3 regions of the Flexivirga sp. G2 genome follow, and region 3 is predicted to be linked to each of the others. Evidence: riboswitches for the same ligand, from Rfam matches in the RefSeq annotation. Region 3 holds a riboswitch; each other region holds the start of a gene.
What was found. Region 3 has a riboswitch for thiamine pyrophosphate ahead of thiO (glycine oxidase ThiO). Riboswitches for the same ligand answer to the same signal wherever they lie in the genome.
Positions count from the first base shown of each region.

Region 1: another riboswitch for thiamine pyrophosphate. It lies ahead of ACZ50J_RS09145 (ECF transporter S component); the one in region 3 lies ahead of thiO (glycine oxidase ThiO).
Region 2: another riboswitch for thiamine pyrophosphate. It lies ahead of ACZ50J_RS14245 (TenA family protein); the one in region 3 lies ahead of thiO (glycine oxidase ThiO).

Region 1 is NZ_AP039675.1:1,919,877-1,924,433, forward strand. Features, by position in the region: gene ACZ50J_RS09135 (energy-coupling factor transporter transmembrane component T family protein) at 1-470, opposite strand, end outside; gene ACZ50J_RS09140 (ABC transporter ATP-binding protein) at 479-1,903, opposite strand; gene ACZ50J_RS09145 (ECF transporter S component) at 1,900-2,529, opposite strand; TPP riboswitch at 2,520-2,623, opposite strand; gene dxs (1-deoxy-D-xylulose-5-phosphate synthase) at 2,756-4,557, shown strand, end outside.
Region 2 is NZ_AP039675.1:2,939,409-2,943,965, reverse strand. Features, by position in the region: gene ACZ50J_RS14255 (bifunctional RNase H/acid phosphatase) at 1-734, shown strand, start outside; gene ACZ50J_RS14250 (O-succinylhomoserine sulfhydrylase) at 803-1,984, shown strand; TPP riboswitch at 2,025-2,135, shown strand; gene ACZ50J_RS14245 (TenA family protein) at 2,133-2,807, shown strand; gene thiM (hydroxyethylthiazole kinase) at 2,804-3,598, shown strand; gene thiE (thiamine phosphate synthase) at 3,595-4,242, shown strand; gene thiD (bifunctional hydroxymethylpyrimidine kinase/phosphomethylpyrimidine kinase) at 4,239-4,557, shown strand, end outside.
Region 3 is NZ_AP039675.1:2,673,954-2,678,510, reverse strand. Features, by position in the region: gene thiC (phosphomethylpyrimidine synthase ThiC) at 1-238, opposite strand, end outside; gene ACZ50J_RS13035 (thiamine phosphate synthase) at 235-852, opposite strand; gene thiG (thiazole synthase) at 849-1,622, opposite strand; gene thiS (sulfur carrier protein ThiS) at 1,624-1,830, opposite strand; gene thiO (glycine oxidase ThiO) at 1,827-2,927, opposite strand; TPP riboswitch at 2,964-3,076, opposite strand; gene ACZ50J_RS13015 (DUF418 domain-containing protein) at 3,441-4,557, opposite strand, start outside.

The sequences.
Region 1 (4,557 bases), 750 kb from region 3:
GCGAGCGGACTGCGGCTCGGCCCGAAGCCGCGGATGCGACGGGTGTGCTGGAGTTGTTCGAACGTGTCGCCCAGTCGGTCGAAGCGGGTCAGCGATGCGGTGAACGCACCGACGAATCGTGCCGGCAGCCTGAGGTTCTGGGCCAACGCGTCGCCGAATCGCATCGGGTCGATGAATGCCGCGACGATCGCACCGGGCAGCGCGAGCACCAGGATGCGGCCGGCGGCCGTCGTGGCGAGCGACGGGTCGTGCCCACCGAGCAGCCACGAGGACCACCAGAGCGAGATCGCCGCGAAGCCGACCGCAACCAGACGCCATCGCAGCGGACGCCAGGCCGGGACGACGAGGACCGCCAGCACGGCATACACGGCGACGATCACGAGTGCCGTCGTCGGCCGGTCGACGAGGAAGGACCCGATCACGGCGGTGAATCCGAACGCCAGCAGGGCGAGCGGATTTGCCTGTGTCATCACGTGTTTCATCCGACAGCCTGCCCGTTCTTCAGCTGTATGACGGTGTCCGACAGCTCCACCAGCGCATGATCGTGCGTGGCGGTGGCGACGGTCGCACCGGCGTGACGCGCGGCGAGCGCCCATCCCGTCACGGCAGCCCAGGTGTGTCGGTCCTGCCCGACGGTCGGCTCATCCAGCAGTACCACCGACGGACGGTGCGCGAGCGCGGCCAGCACAGCCAGCCGTCGCTGTTCCCCACCGGAGAGCTGGAACGGGTTGGCACCCGCCAGATGGTCCAGGCGCATCAGCCCCAACAGGCCGTCGACGTCGACCGACCGACCGAGTCGGGTTGCGGTGCAAGCGATTTCGTCGCGCACGGTCGTTCGGAGGAAGCCGTGCTCGGGATTCTGCGGGACGAAACCGGCGGCCGCGGCGAGCTGCCGGGAACGGCGATGCACGAACGGCGGTTCGGCTCCGGTGATGGTCCCGGCGGATGGCCGCAGCATGCCGGCGAAGGCCGCGAGCAGGGTCGACTTGCCCGCGCCCGACGGGCCGACCAGGGCAGTCAGTCGAGCGGCCTGCAGGTCGGTCGTCACGCCGTCGAGCGCCCGGTGGGTCACCCTGCCCTGCAGCGATCGGACGGTCAGGTCGATGTGCAACGCCTCGGTGTGCAAGGCAGGCCCCGGGCGGTCGGGAGTCACCCAACCCGGAGCGACCGCGACCGGCGTCGGGTCCGGTGCGCCCGGCATCCACACACCCGCGTCCAGCATCTGCTGCGTGTGGTCGGTGACGAAGCGCGACGGGGTGGTGTCGGCGACCACCTGTCCGTGGTCGAGCACCATGACCCGATCGCACTGCGGGAGCCACGGCCCGATCCGGTGCTCGACGACGACCGTGGTCGCACCGGTCGCGCGCGCCACGTCCAGGACGCATCGCCGCACCTGGTCCGCGGTCTCGTCGTCGAGCATCGACGTCGGTTCGTCCAACAGCAACAGCCCGGGTCGGATGGCGAGCACGCCGGCCAGCGCGAGACGCTGCAGCTCGCCGCCGGACAGTGCCGTGGTCTGCCGGTTCACGTCATACGGCAGACCCACCCGGGTGAGACCGTCATGGACCCGGCGCCAGATCTCGTCGCGGGGGAGTGCGAGGTTCTCCGGGCCGAAGGCGACCTCACGGCCGATGGTCGCCGCCACCAGCGAGTCCGCCGGGTTCTGCAACAGCATCCCGGAGGGGGCGTCGACCTCGACCGTGCCGGACTGGTCGCCGGGGACGGCCTCGCCCAGTAGACCCGCCAATGCCCGCAGCAGCGTCGATTTGCCGGCGCCGCTGCCGCCGGCCAACAGGACGATCTGGCCGGGGGAGAAACTGAGGTCTAGACCGCTGATGACCTCTTCGCGACGCCCCAACGGACGCCAGCCGAAGCCGCGGAAGGAGGCGTGTGCCCCGCTCACACCGCGTTGCGGGCGTGATGCTCACGTCCCGCGCCGAACGCGTCGAGCACGCCGGTGGCGGCCAGCGCACGGACCAGGATCCAGCCGACGACGCCGGCGAGGATCGCTCCGGAGAGCATGGTGCAGCCGAGGTAGGCCAGCTTGTAGTTCCAGGTCCACGCCGAGTAGTAGCTGTGCCACTCGTAGAAGATCTCGAACGCTCCGGCCATCGCTCCGCCGAGCGCCGCGATGACGACACCGAAACGCTTGTAGAGGACCAGCGCGAGTACGACCTCGACGCCGAGGCCCTGCAGCAGACCGGACATCAGGGTGCTGGCGCCCCACTGGTTGCCCACGAGCATCTCAACGGCGGCGGCGATGAATTCGGTGGCAAGAGCGGCACCGGGTTTGCGCACGACCAGGCCGCCGAGGACGCCGCCGAGCAGCCACGGCCCGGCGAGCAGCCCGAGTACCGGTGGAGCCGTGAAGAGTCCGAGGGTGCTGATTCCCAGCCATGCCTTCGACCACGCCCAGAAGACGACACCGGACGCGACACCGAGCGTGGCGACGGTGACCAGGTCGATGGTGCGATAGGCGAGCAGTGCGGTGATCGCGGACCGTTCGCCGGGCGCGCTGACAGTAGCCATTGATGACTCCCTTCGCCGGTGCTAACCGGAGCAGGTTCAAGGGTCTGCGGGCGAGCCGCACTCTCAGCGCCGAAGCGCTCCCCTGTCGGTGGATGTATCCGTCCACGGTACCAGCGGCATCGTGGTGCAACCGACGGGCCGGGTGAGGCGTCCTGACAGGGTGCGAGTGCACCGACGCGTAGACTCGATCGACGCGTAATCCGAAGGAACGAAAGGCGCGAACGACGTGGGACTGCTCGACACGATCTCCTCACCCGAGGACCTGCGGCGGCTTCCCGCGGAACGCCTGGACGATCTCGCGGCGGAGATCCGCGAGTTCCTGGTCGACTCGGTCTCGCGCACCGGAGGCCACCTCGGACCCAATCTGGGTGTCGTGGAGCTCACCATCGCCATCCACCGCGTCTTCGAGTCGCCTTCGGACTCCATTGTTTTCGACACCGGGCACCAGTCCTACGTGCACAAGCTGCTGACCGGGCGGCACGACTTCTCGAAGCTGAAGAAGCAGGGCGGGTTGTCCGGGTACCCGTCGCGTGCGGAGTCCGAGCACGACATCGTCGAGAGCTCGCACGCGTCGTCCTCCCTGTCCTGGGCAGAAGGCATCGCCAAGGCGCGGGTGCTCAGCGGTGAGCCGCACCGCCATACCGTCGCGGTGATCGGGGACGGGGCACTCACCGGCGGTATGTCGTGGGAGGCCATCAACAACATCGCGGTCGAGCGTGACCTGCCGCTCGTCATCGTCGTCAACGACAACGAGCGCAGCTACGCGCCGACTATCGGCGGTCTCGCCGATCACCTCGCGGCGTTGCGGACCACGCGGAAGTACGAGCAGATGCTCGACTGGGGCAAGACGACGCTCAAGGGTGTGCCGAAGGTCGGTGGCCTCGCCTACGAGACGCTGCACGGCGTCAAACGCGGGATCAAGGACATCGTCTACCCGCAGCAGGGCATGTTCGAGGACCTCGGCATCAAGTATGTCGGGCCGGTCGACGGGCACGACGAGGCCGCGATCGAGCAGGCGTTGCGCCGCGCGCGGGCCTTCGGTGCTCCGTGCATCGTCCACGTGATCACCGAGAAGGGGCGCGGCTACCAGCCGGCCCTGGACGACAAGGCCGATCACATGCACGGCATCGGCAAGATCAACCCGGAGACCGGGCTGCCCTTCGAGGTGGCCGGTCGCATCTGGACCGACGAGTTCAGCGACGAGATGGTGCGTCTGGGCGCCGAGCGACCGGACCTGGTCGCGATCACGGCGGCGATGATGATCCCGGTCGGGCTCGACAAGTTCGCCGAGGTCTATCCGCAGCGCGTCATCGATGTCGGCATCGCCGAACAGCACGCAGTCACCATGGCCTCGGGCCTGGCGTACGGCGGTATGCATCCGGTCGTCGCGGTCTACGCGACCTTCCTCAACCGGGCGTTCGACCAGATGCTGATGGACGCCGGATTGCACCACGCCGGAGTCACTTTCGTGCTCGACCGGGCCGGCATCACCGGCTCCGACGGGGCATCGCACAACGGCATGTGGGACATGTCGATCTGCTCGATCGTCCCGGGGCTGCGGCTCGCGGCGCCGCGTGACGGCGAGCAGGTCAAGGCCCAGCTGCGCGAGGCCGTCGAGGTCGCCGACGCGCCGACGGTGATCCGTTTCCCGAAGGGTGACGTCGCCGAACCACTGACGGCGGTGCGCACCGACGGTGCACTGGACGTGTTGCACGACGCGACCGATCCCCAGGTGCTGATCGTCGGTGTGGGCGCGATGTGCCCGACCGCGTTGCAGGTCGCGGAAAAGCTTGAGGCACAAGGACATTCGGCACTAGTGGTCGACCCCCGATGGGTGCTGCCGGTGTCCGAGGATGTCATTTGCCTCGCCCGCACGGTGCAGCACGTCGTGGTGATCGAGGACAACCTGGTGACGTCCGGTGTCGGTGTCGCGACGGCACACGCCCTCGGCGCGGCGGACGTCTCCGCCCGGGTCCACTCGTTCGGCATACCGAAGGAGTACCTCGAGCACGCCTCTCGCGGGCAGGT
Region 2 (4,557 bases), 270 kb from region 3:
CGGTCGAGCGTGACCTGTGGCGGGCCGTGAACGAGGGCACGGAAGAGGGCATGGAAGCGGGCGCCGACGCGGATGCGGCGCCGGTGCCGGAGTCGCGCCCGTCGCTGCCGAAGCGCACCGTGCAGACCCGGCTGATCCTGCTCCGCCACGGGGTCACCGACTTCACCGTCGGCGGACGGCTGGACGGTCGCGGCGGATCGGATCCGCAACTCAACGCGACGGGTGCGGCGCAGGCGGAGAAGGCAGCGGCCGCACTCGGCGAGCTGGTGACCGGGCCGGTCACGGTCGTGACATCGTCACTGGCCCGCGCGCGCCAGACCGGTGCGGCCGCGGCTCGCGTGCTCGGTGTCCAGCCGATCTGCGACGAGGACTGGGACGAGCAGGCCTTCGGGGTCTGGGACGGCCTGAGCTATGCGGAGATCGGTGAGCGTTTCCCCGGCGATCCGGCTCGGATGCGGGTCGAGGACGACTTCCGTGTCGACGGTGGGGAGACCCACCTCGAGCTGAGCGGCCGGGTGGACGCGGCGCGTGAACGCGCACTTGCGCACGGCGGCACCGTTGTCGTCGCCACACACCGGATGCCGATTCTGGTGGTGCTGCGCTCGCTCCTCGGCCTCGGTTTCGGGCAGGCGTGGCTGCTCCACGCCGACCCGGCGTCGCTCACCGAGATCCATGTGTATGCCGACGGCAGTGCGAGCGTCGCCTACACCAACGACACCCACCACCTGAGGTAGGACCCGGCCTGCGGCCGTAGGCCGGACGCCCCCGTGGGCCTCCGTCGGCGTGTGCAAGGCTGCAGACCATGACGTCATCCTCGAACGAATGGTCCCCGGACACGGTTGCGGTGCGAGGCGGTCTGGCTCGCAGCGGATTCGAGGAGACGTCCGAAGCGCTCTACCTGACCTCCGGTTTCGTCTACGAGACGGCGCAGGACGCAGAGGCCGCGTTCTCCGGTGACGCCGATCGATTCGTCTACAGCCGCTACGGCAACCCCACCGTCGCCGTCTTCGAGGAGCGACTGCGGCAACTGGAGGGCGCCGAGGCGTGTTACGCCACCGGCTCCGGCATGGGCGCGGTCTTCACCGCGTTGGCCGCTCTGCTCGGTGCGGGGGACCGGGTGGTCGCGGCGCGCGGCCTGTTCGGATCGTGCTTCGTGATCCTGGACGAGATCCTGCCGCGGTGGGGTGTGCAGACCGTCTTCGTCGACGGCGCCGACAACGAACAGTGGCGGGCGGCGCTGTCCGAGCCCACCGCCGCGGTGTTCTTCGAGACTCCCAGCAACCCCATGCAGGAGCTGGTCGACCTCGAGTTCGTGACCCAGCACGCCCACGCGGTCGGCGCGAAGGTGGTCGTGGACAACGTGTTCGGCACGCCGGTCTTCTCCCGGCCGCTGCAGCACGGGGCCGACATCGTCGTCTACTCGGCGACCAAGCACATCGACGGCCAGGGACGGGTGCTCGGCGGCGCGATCCTCGGACCGGAGGACTACATCCATGGTCCGGTGGAGAACCTCTTGCGGCATACCGGGCCGACCATGTCCGCGTTCAACGCGTGGGTGCTGGTCAAGGGCCTGGAGACCATGCGGCTGCGGGTCGAGGCACAGGCCGCGTCCGCGATGCGACTCGCAACGGCCCTGCAGGAGCATTCGTCCGTCCGGCGGGTGTGGTACCCGTTCCTGGAGTCGCACGCGCAGTTCGAACTGGCCAAGCGGCAGATGACGGGCGGCGGGACCGTCGTCACCTTCGAGCTCGACGGAGGCAAGGATGAGGCCTTCGAGCTGATGAACTCCCTTGAGATCATTGATATCTCGAACAATCTCGGTGACTCCAAGTCGCTCATCACGCACCCGGCAACGACGACGCACCGTCGGATGGGGGCCGAGGCTCGGGCGGCCGTCGGGATCACGGACGGGGTGCTGCGGTTGTCGGTGGGTCTCGAAGACGCCGACGACCTCGTGCGCGACGTGACCAGCGCGCTGGGCTGACCTGGCGCGGTGGAGCAGGGCATCGCCCGATACGGTGGTGCCGACAACCCGCGGGAGCTCGGAAGGACCGGGCTGAGAGGGCGACCGCCGTCGCCGACCGCCACAACCTGAGCCGGACAATGCCGGCGGAGGAAGGGATTTGAACGGCATGTCGACGACGTCATACGCCTGGTGGCCGGTGCTCGGAGCACCGATGGAGGACGGCCTCAAGCGGGTGCTCGCACACGACTTCCTGCACGGCCTGTCCGACGGGTCCCTGCCGCGAGAAGCGTTCGGACACTTCATCATTCAGGACACGCTGTATCTCGCGGAGTACGCGCGAGCATTGTCCTTGCTGGCTGCCAAGGCGCCGACGCCGGTCGCGCCGATCCTGGCCGCGCACGCGAGCGCAGCGGTCGCGACCGAGCTGGAATTGCATCCGGCGCTGCTGCGGGACGCCGGTCTCGACCCGGCTCTGCTGCGCAGCACACCGAAGTCTCCGGCCACCACGGCATACACGAGCTATCTGCTGTCGGTGTGCGCCCTGCGACCGTTCCACGAAGGTCTCGCGGCGGTGCTCCCGTGCTACTGGATCTACGAGCAGGTGGGTCGAGCCCTCGAGCGCGACGGATCGGCCGACCCGGTCTACGCCCGCTGGGTCGAGGCGTATGCCGCGCCCGGCTTCGCGGAGAGCGTCGCGCAGGTGCTCGACGTGGTCGACGCCGTGGCCACCGGTGTGTCGGACAGCGCGCTCGCCGACATGGCGCAGCATGTCGAGACGGCGACCCGCTACGAGTGGATGTTCTGGGATGCCGCGGTGCGCGGGGAACGGTGGCCGTGGTGACGAATCAGCCGAATGCGACAGAGGTCGGCGCACTGCTCGAGACACTGCGCGAGCGCGCGCCACTGGTGCAGTGCATCACGAACTCCGTGGTCACCGGATTCACCGCGAACACGCTGCTGGCCCTCGGTGCAGCTCCGGCGATGGTCGACAATCGCGAGGAGGCAACGGTTTTCGCGGGTGTCTCGGACGCCGTGCTGATCAATCTCGGAACCATCTCCCCGGCATCCGGGGAGACGATGGTCGCCACCGCCGAGGCGGCCGGCAGCGCCGAGACACCGTGGGTGCTGGACCCCGTCGCGGTTGGTGGGCTGCCGTTGCGGGATCGAGTCAGTGCCCAATTGGTGCCGCTGCGCCCGACCGTCATACGCGGTAATGCCTCGGAGGTGATGAGCCTGTCCGGCGTCGACGGTGGCGGTCGAGGCGTCGACAGCACTGTCGGCACCGAGGCCGCTGTCGATTCCGCTCGTGACCTGTCCCGGCGAACCGGTGGGACGGTCGCGGTCAGTGGTCCCGTCGATCACATCGTCACCGGTGACGACGTGCGCACCGTCGCCAACGGAACGCCGATGATGACGAAGGTGACCGGTGTCGGGTGCGCGCTCGGTGCGATCACCGCCGCCTTCTGTGCGTGCGCATCGCCCGCGGACGCCGCGTTCGCTGCGACCGCGGTCTGGACCATCGCAGCGGACATCGCGATGGAGCGAGCCGTTGGTCCCGGCACGTTCGCCGTCGAGATCCTCGATGCCTTGCATGCCCTCGGTCCGGACGACGTCTCGAGGTTGCGGGCATGAACGCGTTCGACGCAGCCTCGTTGCGGCTCTACCTGGTGACCGATGCTGCCCTGTGCGGCGCCCGCGGAGTCTTCGAAACCGTGCGGCAGGCGCTCGCCGGTGGGGTGACGGCGGTGCAGTTGCGCGACCACGCCGCAACGACGCGCGAATTGCTCGACACAGCAAGGCAGTTGAAGTCACTCACGATGGACGCCGGCGTCCCATTGATCGTCGACGACCGGCTCGACGTCGCGCTCGCCATCGGCGCCGACGGAGTGCATCTCGGACAATCGGACCTGCACCCGGTCGACGCCCGCCGCATCGCCGGGCCGGACCTGGTCATCGGCCACTCGGTGTCGTGCATCGACGAGGTCGAGGAGGCGGGGGAGTGGCCGGCGGGGACCATCGACCATGTGGGGATCGGGCCGGTGTTCGCGACGCCGACGAAGCCGAAGGCCGCAGCACCGCTGGGGATCGACGGAATGCGTGAGGTGCTCGCCTGCTGTGCGTTCCCTGCGGTGGCCATCGGCGGCATCAAGGACATCCATGTCGCGCCATTGCGGGATGCCGGAGCGGCAGGTGTTGCGGTGGTGTCGGCGATCTGCGCGGCGGAGGATCCGGCGGCCGCCGCCCGAAAGCTATTGGCAGCCGAGGAGATTCGATGACCGTGCGGACACCGACGGTGCTGACCATCGCCGGCACGGACCCCAGTGGCGGTGCCGGCATCAGCGCGGATCTGAAGACCTTCTCCGCGCTCGGTGCGTTCGGCACCGTTGTCGTGACGGCCGTGGTCACCCAGAACACGCAGGGCGTGGCCGCCATCCATCAACTGGACGGCGCCACGGTCGCCGGACAACTCACCAACCTGCTGGACGACGTGCACGTCGACGCCGTCAAGATCGGCATGCTCGGCACCGCCGAGGTGACCCGCGCCGTCGCCCGGGTCCTGCGTGAGCGCACGACCGGCCCGGTCGTGCTCG
Region 3 (4,557 bases):
GTGATCGGATCCGTGCCTGGTACGGAACGGTGTCGCCGCGATCGTTGATCCAGTCGGCGCGTAGCGCCGGCAGCCCGTGGTGCGGATCGCTCCCGGGGCCGGAGGTGTCGTACAGCCGGAACGGCGCGTTGGGCTCGCCGGTGCTCGGAGTGGGGCTGAGAGTCACCTCGGTGAAGGGAACACGGATGTCGGCTCCGAGGTCCTGGTAGATCTTGCGACGTCCTGGCGCCTGGGTCATTGCTGCTCCTTGACTGATGTCTCGAAATGGGTTGCTGCGGAGAGGTATTCACGCGCGAGTGAGTGTGGGTCGGGGGCGCGCATGAGGGCGCCCATGACGGCTGCGCCGGAGGCGCCGGCGGCAGCCAGCCGGGCGAGGTCGGTCGGTCGGATCCCGCCGACCGCCAGCAGCGGGAGGCTGCCGGCGTGTGCTGCCAGGATCCGTATCCCACGGCTGCCGAGTAGTGGGCCGTAACCCGGTTTGGAGGACGTGGCTGCGTACGGGCCGACGATCGCGAAATCGGCCCCTTCCGCGTGGGCTCGGCGGACTTCGTCCGAGGTGTGCACCGATCGGCCGGTGAGGTCCCTGCTGCTGGCAGGCCAGGGCGCGTCTCGCGAAAGGTGGCAGCCGACGCTGTCCGACCGAGGGGCGCGGGTGAGGACCACGGTGTTTCCGTCGACGCATGCGCGGATGCGGTCCAGCAGGTCGTCATACGCGGTCGATGAGAGGTCGCGCTCCCGCAGCAGCACATGCGATATCCCGGCTGCGACACACGCTGCGACGATCGCCTCCAACGGTCGGCCGGCAGTCTGCGTGCGGTCGGTGATCAGCAGCAGCCGTGGCACTGCAGTCATTGGCCAACCATCCCGGTTGCAGGTGAAGAGGCCCGGGCCAGAGTGCTTTTCGGGATCCGCCCCGCGCACCGCGCAGCGCGTCCTGCAGCAACAGCGTCTCGCATGGCAGCAGCCATGAGGGCGGGCTGCTCGGCCCGAGTCACGGCAGTGGCCAGCAGCACAGCGGAGCAACCCAGCTCCATGGCGAGCGTTGCGTCGGAGGCGGTCCCGATGCCTGCGTCCAGCACGACCGGGACGTCGACCTCGCCGCAGATGAGTTCGATGGCGTGCTGGTTGCGGATGCCGAGGCCGCTGCCGATCGGTGAACCGAGGGGCATCACTGCGGAGCACCCCAGGTCGGCGAGGCGGCGGGCGACGACAAGATCGTCCGTCGTGTACGGCAGGACGCGGAAGCCGTCCCTGATCAGTTGTTCTGCCGCGTTCAGCAGTTCGACGCAGTCGGGTAGCAGTGTGCGGTCGTCGGCGATCACCTCGAGCTTGACCCAGTCGGTCTGGAGTGCCTCGCGGGCCAGCTGGGCCGTCAGGACCGCTTCCCGCGCGGTGTGACACCCGGCGGTGTTGGGAAGCACGTGCACGCCGGAGGCCTGGATGGTCGGCAACAGTCCGCTGACGACCGCGGCGCCGGACCGGCGCATCGAAACGGTCACCACCTGTGTCCCGGTGACCTCGATGCACTCGGCGAAAATCTTTGCCGTCGAGATACCCCCGGATCCGAGAAGTAGTCGGCTGGTCAGTTCTCGACCGCCGAGTTCCCATGTGGTGGCTGACATCTCAGCCTCCTTGGCATGGCTGGATGATCTCGAGTTCGCTCTCGAGCGGAACCGCCGTCACAGCCCACTGCGAGGCGGGTACCACCGCACCGTTGAGAGCGACGGCGAACCATGTCCCCTCCATGCCCTCGATGGTGAGTGTCTGCCGGATCGTGATGCCCGCCCGCCACGGTCGGGATTCACCGTTCAACAGGTATGCCTGGGTCATGAGAGATCTCCTTGGGAGAGTGCGTTGACAACGTGGTCGCCGACGATTTCGGCGGTCAGTGGCGCGAGCAGGAAGCCGTGCCGGTAGTGCCCGGTCGCAACAGTCAGTCCCGGTACCGGCGAACTGCCCAGTACAGGACGGTTGTCCGCCGTCGCCGGGCGGAGGCCCACCCGGTGCGCGACGATCGCGGCGTCGCGCAATTCGGGCACGACGGTGGTCGCGGCCATCAGTAGGTCGTGGGCGGCGCGCACCGTCGGGGTGGTGTCGGCGCCGACCTGCTCGGAGGTCGCCCCGACCGTGATGTGGTGATCGTCGTGGGGTACGAGGTAGACCGGCACCCGGTCGACGCGAGTGCGGATCATCGCACGCACAGCCGGGACAGCGACCTCGAGATCGATCAGTTCGCCCTTCACCGGCCGGACACCGTCCGGGCCACTGAGTTCGGCAGGGAGCACGCCCGGCACGGCGGAGGCTCCACTTCGCCAACCTGCGCAGAGCACGACGTGATCTGCGGTCACGACTCGTTCGGCAACGTCCACCCCGACGACATGTCCCTCGGCGACCCGCAGGCGGCCGGTGCCCTGGACGAACTCGGCGCCGGCCCGTCGAATGGCGGTTCGTAGAGCTGTCAGTGCCCGATTGCGTTCAACGCAAAGATCGTTCGGCAGCCAGGCGGCGCTACGGACCGTGCTGGCGAGGCCGGGCTCCCGACGCCGCAACTCTGTGCGATCGATCAGGTCCGCCGTCACACCGACCTCCGCCAGCAAGCTCAGTCGGCGTTCCAAGCGAGCTTCCTCGTCCTGGTCCATGGCAGCGAGCAGGGTGCCGGTTCGGCGCAACTGGAGGGAGCCGCCGCCGCATCGTTCCAGGTGAGCAGCGAACTCCGGCCATCGGCGTTGCGACCGGGACGTCAGCTCCCACAGGTCGGGCTCGCCGTGGTCGAGCTCGGCGGCCGCCGAGATCATTCCGGCTGCGACAGTGGAGCTGCATCCGGGCAGTTCGGCATCGACGATGACGACCTGCACGCCCCGCCCGACCAATGACCAGGCGATGCTGAGGCCCACGATGCCGCCGCCGAGGACGGCGACGCGGGTCACCGAAGGACGTATCGAGTCCGAAGGGACAGCAGCTGAATTGCACTCATGGCTTCTCCTTGCGCCGGCATGATCCGGATCAAGTCTGGTGACGGTCGGGGCGGTGTCAGCCCCCTCTCAGCCCGGTACCCCGGACTCCCGCGAAGGACGATCGCGACGGTAGCACGTTCTGCCGATCCGGCGACGATGGACGTGACGCGGTGCATAGCGAGGATCGGAATGAGATGCTCGGACGGTGGTGGTGCAGCGATCCAGCGACAACTCGTCGATGACGAAACACCCTCGGCTGGAACCGATTTCGGCTGGGAGGGCGGATGACTTGGGGTTCGTGCGGAGGTGAAATCGCTCGCCGCGAGGATGGCGGAGTCGTGGCAACTCCACGGTGTTCACAAGCGGCTGGCCTACGAACGGACGACCGACGAGTTGGTCGGGGCCGGCAGGCTCCTCGCGCGAGCAGGACGACGCCCCTTCCGCGACGTGCGTCCTGCTGCGCGACGACCCGACACCACCCGGCGGCTACTTGCTGCCGTAGACGAACCTCCGTAACGGCCGCTCGGCCGGCCCGGCGTAGCCTCGCCGCTGCATCAGCGCCGCGGCGACGACCGACACGCTCCAGACGGCGACCGCCGCGATGACCGCGTGTGCATCGGAGTGTCCCCAGTCGAGGGTGAAGGGTGCGAAGAGCGCCATCCAGCAGACCGATTGGAACAGGTAACCGGACAAGGACCGTTGACCGAGCGCCGCGATGGCGCCGGTGACCGGTTGGGAACGACGCAGCCGGATGGCGAGCAGGCCGAAGAGCGCGACATACCCCGGACCGGCATACTCGCCGGCGATGTTCGACAGCGCGGCGAACCGATCGATGGTGTCCGCCGAGGCATGGATGGCACCGGCGCCGGCAAGGGCATAGGGGAGTCCGGCCGCTACAGCGAGCGAGAGGCCGCCGATCGCGGTGCGGCGCAACAGCTTCACGTGTCGCTCCGGATGCTCCAGGATCCCCTTGTTGGCCGCCCAGATGCCGAGCCAGACGATGACGATGAACGGGAGCACCTGCAGGGTGTGCGCCGGCCACTCGGTGAGCCGATGCGCCAGCGACGAGGCGTACGACGACGCGGAGAGTGAGTCCGTCGGCGTGTTCACGAAGCCTGCGGATCCGCCGTCGCCAGTGAGCGCGCGGACGGCGAACCAGCCGACGCTGACCAGCTGAATACCCCAGAGTGCCAACACGATCCGATGGAATCGCTCGGTCCGCCGGACCAGCAGGAACGTCGCGACCAGCCCGACGATCCCGTAGGCGCCGAGGAAATCGCCGAAGTAGAGCAAGGTGCCGTGGACGGCGCCCAGCACGATCAATGCGGCGTTGCGACGGACGAGGACTCGGCGGGCGTCGGTCCCGCGGCTGCGCTGCCGGCGGGTGAGTTGCACCAGTCCGTAGCCGAACATGACGGCGAAGACGGGATAGGCGCGAGCGTCGATGAGCAGCAGGTCGAGGAAGTTCCACGCCTTGGCGAACCAGCCGGTGGGATGCGGATCGAGGCCTGGACTACCTGCGAAGGCCCAATTGCCTGCATTCGCAAGGGCGATGAACAGCAACATGAAACCACGTGCGAGGTCCGGGGCCAGGCTGCGTTCG